One region of the Thalassotalea maritima genome, then DNA from elsewhere that is predicted to be linked to it. Evidence: predicted binding sites of a transcription regulator. Region 1 holds the regulator's gene; the other holds the start of a gene.

Region 1 (6,089 bases):
TGCTTACTAGTTGGTAGGTTGTTGAAAAACATCGTACCTCTTATTGGTGGTCAATATGAAAGCTTTTAGGTACCATTACATTTCTGTTGTTCCTCCCCAAAAACATTGAGAATTATAAAAATGACCGACTTACGTCAACAAGCCCTAGACTACCATCTACAACCTAAGCCTGGAAAAATTGCTATGGCAATCACCACCGAAGCTGAAACGGCGGAAGATCTCGCTTTAGCATATAGCCCTGGTGTTGCGGAGCCGGTACGTGAAATAGCCGATGATGTGAATAACGTGTATCGATATACCAATAAAGGCAATACGGTTGCGGTGATCAGTAACGGTACGGCGATTCTTGGTCTAGGTAATCTTGGCCCGCTTGCTTCTAAGCCGGTTATGGAGGGCAAGGCGTTGTTGTTTAAGCGTTTTGCTGATATTGACTCGTTTGATATTCAAGTGAAACACAAAACGATTGAAGAGTTTGTGAGTACCGTTGCTAATATCAGTGACAGTTTTGGCGGTATTAATCTTGAAGATATTAAGGCACCGGAATGCTTTGCTATTGAAAAGGCGTTGATTGAGCGCTGTAAGATCCCAGTATTTCATGATGACCAACATGGCACTGCAATTGTTACCGCTGCAGGTATGCTTAATGCGCTAGAAGTGCAGGGCAAACAGCTGAGCCAAGTTAAAATTGTCTGTTTAGGGGCTGGCGCTGCAGCCATCGCTTGCATGGAGTTGTTGATCAGTTGTGGCGCGCAACGTGAAAATATCTACATGTTAGATCGCAAGGGCATCATCCATACTCGTCGCGATGATCTTAATGAGTATAAAAAGCTATTTGCTAATAATACCGACAAGCGAACGATAGAAGAGGCGTTGCAGGGGGCCGATGTATTTGTCGGCGTATCTGGGCCAAACTTGTTATCTGCCGAACAATTGCTGTTGATGGCGGAAAACCCCGTTGTATTTGCTTGCTCGAATCCCGATCCAGAAATTAAACCTGAACTTGCCTTAGCAACCCGCAGAGATGTCATTATTGCAACGGGCCGCTCTGACTACCCTAACCAAGTTAACAATGTGTTGTGTTTTCCTTTTATTTTCCGTGGTGCATTAGATGTTCGAGCGCGAACCATTAACGATGCAATGAAGGTTGCAGCGGTGCATGCAATCCGAGAAATCGCCAAACAGCCGGTGCCAGATGGTGTATTGCAGGCCAGTGGCTGTGAGCAGCTAAGCTTCGGTAAAGACTATATTATTCCTAAACCAATGGACCCACGTTTATTAGCCAATGTTGCTTATGCCGTTGCAAAAGCTGCGGTTGATAGTGGCGTTGCTGAAATAGACCTACCCGCAAATTACATGGGTATGGAAAACACCTAAATAAAAATGAGCAATAAAAAGGAAGGCCAGCAATGCTGGCCTTCTTTTTTGTTCTAGTTAGCGCTAAACGCTTTCAGCGTTAATCTTCTTGTTCATAGTCACTAAAATCAGTGATGCCATTTTCGGCTAGCACCTTGCGAACACTCTCTGGTAATTGATGCTCGTTATCTTTCGCTAAGTCTTCATCACTAGGCAGTGGCTGGCCGGTAAATGCGTGTAAAAACGCTTCGCATAGCAATTCACTATTGGTAGCGTGACGCAAGTTGTTTACTTGGCGACGAGTGCGCTCATCAGTTAACACTTTCAGCACACGTAACGGAATCGAAACGGTGATTTTTTTTACTTGTTCGCTTTTCTTACCATGTGGTGCGTAAGGGTTAATGTATTCCCCATTCCAATCAGCCATTGTGACTCCCTAAACATTACTTTGCAGATGTCCCATCGTCATCATCTTGCTGATTGATGTCGCGGGTTTAACTGGTGTGATGAAATTGTACTGTATCCAGTAGATGAGTCAACTTTTAACGGCAAAGATGTATAGATGGCTAAAAATAGTTGACCTTGGTGAAAATTCGTCCTAGATTGGATAGACGTCTAAACATCCAATTTTGTTTTTGGAGATGCACCATGGCTTATGACAAGCAGCAAACTATGGCAGTACAGGCCGGCATTAACAGTGACCAACATCACGGTGCAGTGGTCCCAGCCTTGCATTTATCAAGTACATACAGTTTGCAGGGTTTTAAACAAAAAAGAGAGTACGACTACTCCCGTACCGCAAACCCAACTCGTAGCACGCTAGCGCAAGTACTTGCTGAGCTTGAGGGTGGTGACGCTGCTGTCGTTACCAATACCGGGATGTCGGCGATTCACCTTATTTGTCAATTGCTGAGCAAAGATGATCGACTGCTTATTCCACATGACTGTTACGGCGGCAGTTATCGGCTGTTTGTCCACCTCGCAAAGCGTGGTCATTTCCATCTCGATATTGTTGATCAGAGCGACGCAACCGCGTTAGCGCAGGCTCTCGCGAAAAAGCCGAAATTGGTATTAATCGAAACACCGAGTAATCCGTTATTGCGTATTGTTGATATCGAGCAAATCGCTGCGGCCGCCAAGCGCGTAGGTGCACTTGTTGCGGTAGACAACACCTTTCTATCACCACTTTTACAACAACCATTGGCGTTTGGCGCAGATATGGTGATTCACTCTACCACCAAATTCATTAATGGCCATTCTGATGTTGTTGGTGGCGCAGTTGTATGCAAACAACAAGCATTAGCCGACGAGTTGGCATGGTGGGCAAATTGTATTGGCATTACCGGTAGTGCGTTTGATGCGTATTTGACATTGCGTGGTATTAAAACCTTACCTGTGCGTTTAAAACAGCACGCTGCAAACACACAAGCGGTAGTTAGTTTATTGTGCAATCATCAAGCGGTAAGCAAGGTTTATTACCCAGGGCTTGTCGATCATCCTGGACATCTGCTTGCTCAGCGACAACAAGCAGGCTTTGGCTCGATGATCTCGTTTGAGTTAGCCGGTAACGACGAACAAGTAGGTCAGTTCTTGGCAACATTGCAATTATTTACACTGGCTCAATCGCTGGGCGGCGTTGAAAGTTTGATTGCTCATCCAGCGACTATGACCCACGCGGGCATGGATGCAGAAGCGCAAAAACAAGCCGGAATTAGCCAGTCGCTATTGCGGCTATCTGTGGGGATCGAAGATGGCGAAGACTTATTGGTTGATTTACAACGGGCATTAGATGCGATGGCTGATAGTTGATAACAAAAGCCAACTTACCGTTAACGGCTTAGCGTCAGTGTATACATATTAGTGAAGACAAAATGAGTAAATAAAGAGGATTTAGTCGATGAATGCAAAAGCAAGGCAATTGGAATTGCTTAATCGAACGGTACGAGATATTGACCGTGACTTAAATGTGTCGTTTGAATTTTTTCCGCCAAATTCAGAGCAAATGGAAAATACCTTGTGGAGTTCAATAGACCGCCTCGCGCCACTGAAACCAAGCTTTGTTTCAGTAACGTATGGTGCAGGCAGTGGAACTCGCGATCGCACTCATGGTGTTATTAAAAAAATACAGCGAGATACCGGTCTTATAGCCGCGCCGCACCTCACTTGTATCGATGCCAGTCGCGATGAGCTAATCACGATTGCTAAAGATTATTGGCAAAGTGGCGTGCGCCATATTGTTGCCCTGCGTGGCGATTTACCCGATGGTTCGCCAAAGCCTGATATGTACGCCAATGATTTAGTGACGCTTCTTAAAGGGGTTGCCGATTTTGAAATCTCGGTTGCCGCTTACCCTGAAACTCATCCGGAGGCATCAAATGCGCAGGCTGATTTGGTGAATCTAAAGCGTAAAGTCGATGCCGGTGCAACGCGTGCGATCACCCAGTTTTTCTTTGACATGGATGCTTACTTACGTTTTCGCGACCGCTGTGTGGCGGTGGGTATTGATGTGGAAATTGTCCCGGGTATTTTACCGGTATCGAATTTCGCCACTTTAAAACGCTTTGCCGCGTTAACCAACGTCCATGTGCCAGACTGGATGGGCAATTTATATCAAGGTTTAGATGCCGACCCGATGACACGTAACTTGGTCGGTGCAAATATTGCTATGGAGCAGGTGAAGATTTTACGCAGCGAAGGGGTTAATGACTTTCATTTTTACACCCTCAATCGTTCAGAGCTTACCTACGCAATTTGCCATACGTTAGGCGTTAAACCGCAAAGTTAAGCGTTTTAAGTCCTTGTTAGCGCAGTATTAGCCACAGTAGTGATGAATAAACTGCAGCAACATATGCTCTGCGGGTTTAATTTGCTCAAATGCCAAATGTTCATTGTTTTGGTGTGCCTGCTCAATTGAGCCGGGGCCTAATACAATGGTTTGGCAACCAAGTTGCTGAATATATGGCGCTTCGGTTGCGTAATTAACTGCTTGGCAACAATGACCTGATATTGTTTTGGCGGTTTGCGCAAGCTCACTATCTGCACGTTCGGCAAACGCCGGCGAACTCAGGTGTAGTTCACGAATATTGATGCGACCCGGATATTGATCGGCGATGGGTTTAATGGCGTCAGCTAACCAAGCGACTAACTCATCGTCTTTAATGCCGGGTAAGGCGCGCAAATCGATATCCAGATAACATTCACCACAAATGCGATTGGCTCCATCACCGCCATGAATAGCCCCTAAATTCAATGTTGGCTCAGTCACTGAGAATGCTTTATTTTGATAGGTATTTGCTAAATGTTGCTTAAAGTTAAGTAACCGGCCAATAACTTGGTAGATGATCTCGATAGCATTAACACCATGATCCGGCAAACTCGAGTGGCCAGATTTACCAGTTACCGAAATTCGATGTGACATATGACCCTTGTGCATGATCACCGGCTTTAATTTGGTCGGCTCGCCAATAATGGCCACATCGGGTTTAACTAATTGTTGCTTGATAAAGAATCGCGCACCGGCCATAGAGGTTTCTTCATCGGCGGTTGCTAAGATATATAAAGGCTTTTTCAGCTTTGTTAAATCGACGGCTTTACATGCTTGCAATATAAAGGCAAAAAAACCTTTCATGTCACACGTACCAAGACCATAAAATTTATTATCTCTAACGCTTACCTTAAAAGGATCGCTGTGCCAGCCTTGTTCGTCAAATGGCACGGTATCACTATGCCCAGCCAATAATAAACCGCCTTCACCGTGACCTATCTTAGCCAGTAAGTTGTATTTATTTCGGGTGTGCGGTACTGGCTGAATATCAATTGTAAAACCTAAATCAGCAAACCAGTTACCGAGCAAGTTAATGATGGCTTGATTGCTTTGGTCTAACTGAGCGCTTTCGGCGCTAATAGAAGGCGTAGCAATCAACTGACTTAGCGCATTTTCTAAATTGGGTAAGGTATTTTCGATTGCCATAGCTATCCTTTGATTAACTTTTGCGCACCTTGGTCGTTAAATAGTTATGCAAAAATATTGCATTATTATTTTTGTGTTGTTATCTTTTTTAAGAAGTTGTTAATCAAGTTATTAATAAATCGTCAATAATGCAATAGATAAGCTTAGGTTAGTTATTAATTAATTGTTTGATACTGTTTGGTGTCATGTCTTAATGGCTCAGCATCGACTTAATTTGACTTACCATGGATAGACGATTTATGAATAAAATTGCGAGATATAAAAAATATGAAAATAGCTGTTATCGGTGCTAGTGGTTACGCTGGCGCCGAACTCGTTAAAATTCTCATTAATCATCCTCAGGTAGATGATTTAGCTTTGTTGGTTTCCGAACACAGCGAATCGCAAAATCAGCCGTTTAGCCAGTTGTATCCGCAGATGCATGGTATTTGTGACATCCCTTTACAAGCGTTTAATATTGCTTGGTTAAATGCTAACCAATCTGAAATTGACGCGGTATTTTTCGCAACCCCACATGAATACTCTGCACAGTGGGCGCAACCGTTTATCGATGCCGATATTAAAGTGTTTGATCTGTCAGGGGCTTTTCGTCTCAAGGATGTAGACGATTATCCCCAACACTATGACTTCACTCACCAGTACCCACAACTTTTGGCTGAGGCGGTTTATGGTTTGGCCGAATTTAACGCACAAGCGATAGCTGCTAGTAATATCATAGCCGTCCCCGGTTGTTACCCAACGGCGAGCTTGCTAGCTATTAAACCTA
Region 2 (6,089 bases), 390 kb from region 1:
ACAAACAGGTCGGTGATACCTTTATCGTTGACGTGAGCGCCGATGATGCCTATGGTCAGCGCCACGATGGTCTGGTACAAACAGTACCAAAAGCACTATTTTCAGCCATTGAAGATTTAGACGTGGGTATGCAATTGCGTGCACAAACCGATGAAGGTGAGCAAACCGTTATCGTTATTGGCATGGAAGATGATGAAATTACCGTTGATGGTAACCACCCATTGGCCGGTATTGATCTTAAGTTTGATGTTGAAATTATTGAAGTTCGCGATGCTACTGACGAAGAGTTAGCTCACGGTCACGTGCATGGTGCAGGTGGTTGTGGTCACCACCACGACTAACTTGTTCGTAGATCTACTAGGCTTCAATATCAGCCGTTAACAACGTATCGAGAACGTATCGAGATTGTGGCTTAGCCCTTAATAATCCCGAGCCCTGACTCGGGATTATTTATCCTCAGATTGTCCTGCTTATCTAGCCTTACGCATGCCCTACTTGGGTTGATAGATGGCCTAAATCAATGCCCAATTTTTCCGCAGCTTTTTGCCAACGTAATTCGACAGGTGTATCAAATAAGATCTGTTTATCAGCGCGGGTTATCAACCACGAGTTGTCTTTAATTTCTTGCTCAAGTTGACCTGGTCCCCACCCAGCATAACCCAAGGTAACCAAAAACTGCTGTGGCGCTTTGTCAGTACCTAACGACTCGAGAATATCTTTTGATGTGGTGATCATAATTTCCGAATTAAGCGCCATTGAACTGGTCCACCCGGGCTGGGTGTTATGCAGTACAAAGCCACGGTCTGGCGATACCGGACCGCCAGCTAAAACACGCTGAGTTAAAGATTCGGTGATACGACTGTCGGCATCAATTTGCCCCAGCAGTTCATGCAAGGTAATACGAACGGGAATGTTAACCACCAAGCCCATCGCGCCCTGTTCATTATGCTCACAAATGTAGGTAACCGTTTTATGAAAATAGGTATCTTGCATATTGGGCATAGCAATCAGTAGATGGTTTTCTAAGCTGTCCATAAGCCCTCCTCAAATTTAGTGCATCAAAAAAAATAAAACGTCTGTGTCTATCTGGGTGATGCCGATAAAGGTTGTTATGAGTATGCTTATCGTGCCATTACTTAACCATGGGGGCAAAATGGCAATTTTGCAAGGCAAGAGTATAAACCCTTGCCTTTTATCGATGATTATCGCAGAAAATAGCGATATGGATGTGAGGCCGCCACTACTGTGTGCTAACGAGCTCTTCAATACAATCGAATAGCTTACCGCTAATGCTTATTGGATAAGCCTTTTCAATTTCGCGAATACAGGTAGGACTGGTGACATTAATCTCGGTTACTTTATTACCGATCATGTCCAAACCAACAAAATACAAACCACGCTTTTTCAACTCTTGGCCAATGGTTTCAGCGACCAATCGATCTGCCGCCGATAACGGTCTCGCTTCACCACGACCGCCAGCGGCTAAATTACCACGAGTTTCACCTTGCGCAGGGATTCGCGCCAAACAATATGGCATAGGCTCGCCGTTGACAATCAGAATTCGTTTGTCGCCATCGACAATCTCAGGCATGTATTCTTGCACCATGGCATACATGCTACCGTGATTGGTCAAGGTTTCAATGATAACTCCGACATTCGCTTCACCTTTGCCCATGCGGAAAATAGATGAACCACCCATGCCATCAAGCGGCTTAATGATCACATCTTGGTGCTGCTTATGGAATTCTCGAATACGGGTCGAACTGCGGGTCACTATGGTCTTTGGCGTGAACTGGCTAAACCATGCGGTAAATAATTTTTCATTACAATCGCGCAAGCTTTGCGGCTTATTGACAATCAAAGTACCTTTTTCTTCTGCCCGCTCCAGCATATAGGTCGCATAAATATATTCGGTATCAAATGGCGGATCTTTGCGCATTAAAATCGCGTCCATCTCATGCAAAGCGATATCGTCATTATATTCGATATCATACCAATGGCTTTCGTCATCATAAACGGTCACCTTGCTAACCTCAGCACGAGCTTCTCCCTGCTCAAGGTACAAGTCTTCCATTTTCATGTAAAACAATTGATGGCCGCGCTTTTGTGCCTCGAGCATCATAGCTAATGACGAATCCTTGGCAACGTTAATATTTTCAATTGGGTCCATCACGACCCCAATACGTAAAGACATAAATTTTCCTTTATTACATATCGCCAAACTTGCACTGCAAGGCGGTAATTGCTGCTAAAGCAGCGGTTTCGGTGCGCAGTACACGCGGCCCTAATAGCACATCAACAAAGCCACTGTCGTTTGCTTCGCTAATTTCATCATCGGAAAGACCTCCTTCAGGGCCTATCAACAAGCGCGTGGCGCTTGCCTGATGCGGTAAATTACCAATTGAATATTGCGCTTTAGGATGAAGATTCAACTTTAAACTTGCAGTCGGCTGCGCCAACCATTCTTGTAGCGATATCGCTGGCATTACCTCAGGCACCACCGCTCGGCCACTTTGCTCACAAGCACTGATCACTATTTTTTGCCACTGTTGACGTTTTTTCTCAAGACGTTCAGCGTTGAGTTTGACGCCACAACGCTCAGTAAACAAAGGGGTAATTTTGGTTACACCGAGCTCAACCGACTTTTGCAAAGTAAAGTCCATACGATCGCCTCGAGAGATACCTTGGCCTAAATGAATGCTCAGTGGTGACTCATTATCAATAGCTATCGCTTGCGTAATATCCGCCACAGCCTGTTTTTTGCTAACCTCAACCAGCGTCGCTTGATAATCGTGGCCATCGCCGTTAAAAAGATAAATAGTATCGCCTTGTTTTAAGCGAAGAACCCGAATAACATGCCCAAACACATCATCGGATAAAGTGATTGTTTGGCCGACCGTATAATCGCCAGCCTGATAAAATCTTGCGTTACTCACACGTTTTTCTGGTAATCAAGTTATGCATACAAGATAGGGCTTGTCGTGACAAAAAACAAGAGCGATGAGGGTGCTCGCTTAAAGAATAAGCGCATGCTGTTTGAATGGCATAAAAAAACCGGCAAATGCCGGTTTTTCGTTAATAAATTCAGCGGTAATTATAAACCAGCAGCAGCGCGTAAAGCGTCAGCTTTATCGGTTTTTTCCCAGCTAAATGCAGTAAAGGTATCGTCACCCACGGTCATTTCAAAAGGTTCACGACCAAAGTGACCATATGCTGCTGTTAATTGGTACATTGGGTGCAACAAGTCCAGCATTTTAGTAATACCGTAAGGACGTAAATCGAAGTGCTCACGTACCAATGCGATCAACTTCTCTTCTTCTAACTTACCCGTGCCAAATGTTTCGATAGAGATAGATGTTGGCTCAGCAACACCAATCGCGTAAGACACTTGAATTTCACAACGATCAGCAAGACCCGCTGCAACGATGTTTTTCGCGACATAACGGCCTGCGTAGGCTGCACTGCGGTCTACTTTCGATGGATCTTTACCACTGAACGCACCGCCACCGTGACGTGCCATACCACCATAAGTATCAACGATGATCTTACGACCAGTTAAACCACAATCACCTACCGGTCCACCAATAACAAAACGACCGGTTGGGTTAATAAAGTATTTGGTATCTTCCGTTAACAAATCAGCTGGTAAGGTATGCTTGATAATGTTTTCCATTACCGCATCATACAAATCTTCTTGGCTGATGTCTGGAGCGTGTTGCGTTGACAAAACAACCGCATCGATTGCTACTGGTTTGTTGTCTTCATAAATAAACGTTACTTGTGATTTAGCATCAGGACGTAACCATGGTAATACGCCAGATTTGCGCATTTCAGCTTGACGCTCAACCAAACGGTGTGAGTAGTACAAAGGAGCTGGCATTAATGATGGCGTTTCGTTTGTTGCATAACCAAACATCAAACCTTGGTCACCGGCACCTTGCTCTTCAGGTTTTGCACGGTCTACACCTTGGGCAATCTCAGGTGACTGCTGACCAATAAGGTTCATAATGCCACACGTTTCACCGTCAAAGCCAACTTCTGACGAGGTGTAACCAATATCGGTAATAACCTTACGAGTTATCTTTTCAAGGTCAACCCATGCTTCTGTCGTCACCTCACCAGAGATGATTGCAACACCGGTTTTAACCATGGTTTCACACGCAACACGTGAATGTTTGTCTTGTGCAATAATCGCATCTAACACCGCATCAGAAATTTGATCGGCAATTTTATCCGGATGACCTTCAGAAACTGATTCAGAGGTAAAATAATGTTTAGCCATAACGCCTCTACTTAAACTAATTTATCACGAGCTGGTTGCTGTCATTAGCAGCAAAACAATTAAGTGAATAAATAATAGACAAGATTGTAAATTTCGGTGAATTTTACACAGGATTTGAAAATAAATCTACACTTTTACGTCTAGACGTCTAAAAACAAAACAACCAAGAAAGATAGCAGATAATTTTTGCTCTTAGTAAACCAGTCGTTGCAGCATACCGGGTCGATAAAGGTAAATATCCCCCCTAAATTTTCGCACTATTAGTGCCCCTTAATTAGCCCTGTTGCTTCTCCCTGTGGCAGTAATATTTTATATTTTTATATAGATCGCTAAAACGAAGTAAGTGACAGAATAAATAACGCTTTTTAATATTTGCCTGTAAACTAAAGATTAACCCCAGCCCACCCTAGCAATTGCCTCATACCTACTCGTGTTTACTCATCACTTTAAACTGATGCATAAACTATAGATGTTGAGGATAAAGCTCAGATTAACTTGCGTGTCTGGGGCAATGAATTAGCGCGATCCATTGTCGCTATATGTGTATTTATCAATAATAACAATGTGCATATTAGGAATATAATATTGGCCGCATTACACACTTTGAATCATGCCAAAAACGGCAATAATCACTGGCAAGCGCTGTTTGCTAAAATAGCTGATGACATTTGGCAACATGGTTATAGCATTCAACCCTCAGCATTACCTGAAGACATCGCTGAGTCCTTATATTGTTATCAACAAAACTTACATGTTCATAAGTATCTCGATGCTGGCATCGGTCGCAATCGGGACTATCTGAAAAATGAGTTTGTTCGTACCGATGCAATATGCTGGATTACCGGAGAATCTGACGCCGGAAAATTATGGTTAGATTGGGCTGCCGAGCTGCAAAGCTACCTTAATCGCCGCCTGTTCCTTGGCTTATTCTCATTTGAAAGTCATTTCGCCCACTATGCGCCAGGAGATTACTATAAGCGTCACTACGATGCCTTTCGGGGTGAGACCAATCGTGTGCTATCGATGGTCACCTACTTAAATCCGCACTGGCAAGCAAGCGATAAGGGTGAGTTAGTTCTTTATCGAGATGATGACGACAAACAAGGCATAAAAGTTATCCCGTTATACGGAACTATTGTGGTGTTTTTGAGCGAAGAGTTTCCGCACGAAGTATTGCCTGCAAATCGAGATCGCTATTCTATTGCCGGCTGGTACCGAGTCAATACATCGATAGACAATAAATTAGATCCTCCGCGCTAAGCCAAAAGACTAGGTTAACAAGTTAGCTAAAAACTAAGTTAGCAGAGCTCAGTAACTTAAAAAAAACGTGGCACCATAACGGTAGCCACGTTTTATTATTCGAAACAACTCAAAGCGACAGATTACTCCGCGTCATCACCATCTAAAGTGACACCACGTAAGCCGCCCATACCGCCCGATTCATTAGTGCGTAACTTAATCATTAAGCGTAAATCATTCGGCGAGTCAGCATGATGCAAGGCATCAGCGTAACTAATATCACCAGACTCATACAAGTCAAACAATGCTTGGTCAAAAGTTTGCATGCCTTGCTCGCGTGATTTTGACATCACTTCTTTGATCTCACCGACATGCCCTTTTTTGATCAACTCCGCAATGTATGGCGAGTTGAGTAAAATCTCAATCGCCGCTCGGCGTCCTTGACCATCACGGGTTGGTACTAATTGTTGAGCAACAATACCGCGTAAGTTAAGTGCTAAATCAAACTGTAGTTTTTGGTGCTGTTCAGCAGGCACTAAGTGCATGATACGGTCAATCGCTTGGTTGG

What was found. Region 1 encodes MetJ, which represses methionine synthesis genes. Its sites were predicted from a motif close to TAGACGTCTAGACGTCTA; they were not measured.
Region 2: a site for MetJ is predicted at 4,416-4,433, ahead of metK (methionine adenosyltransferase). Genes of this name have one in related genera too.

The regions. Positions count from the first base shown of each region.
Region 1 is NZ_CP166919.1:220,705-226,793, forward strand. Features, by position in the region: gene ACAX20_RS00965 (malic enzyme-like NAD(P)-binding protein) at 121-1,374, shown strand; gene metJ (met regulon transcriptional regulator MetJ) at 1,454-1,780, opposite strand; gene metB (cystathionine gamma-synthase) at 2,002-3,162, shown strand; gene metF (methylenetetrahydrofolate reductase) at 3,251-4,138, shown strand; gene argE (acetylornithine deacetylase) at 4,166-5,323, opposite strand; gene argC (N-acetyl-gamma-glutamyl-phosphate reductase) at 5,591-6,089, shown strand, end outside.
Region 2 is NZ_CP166919.1:612,822-618,910, reverse strand. Features, by position in the region: gene ACAX20_RS02685 (peptidylprolyl isomerase) at 1-341, shown strand, start outside; gene ACAX20_RS02680 (YqgE/AlgH family protein) at 481-1,035, opposite strand; gene gshB (glutathione synthase) at 1,241-2,194, opposite strand; gene rsmE (16S rRNA (uracil(1498)-N(3))-methyltransferase) at 2,208-2,936, opposite strand; gene metK (methionine adenosyltransferase) at 3,095-4,282, opposite strand; gene ACAX20_RS02660 (2OG-Fe(II) oxygenase) at 4,868-5,542, shown strand; gene ACAX20_RS02655 (PilT/PilU family type 4a pilus ATPase) at 5,665-6,089, opposite strand, start outside.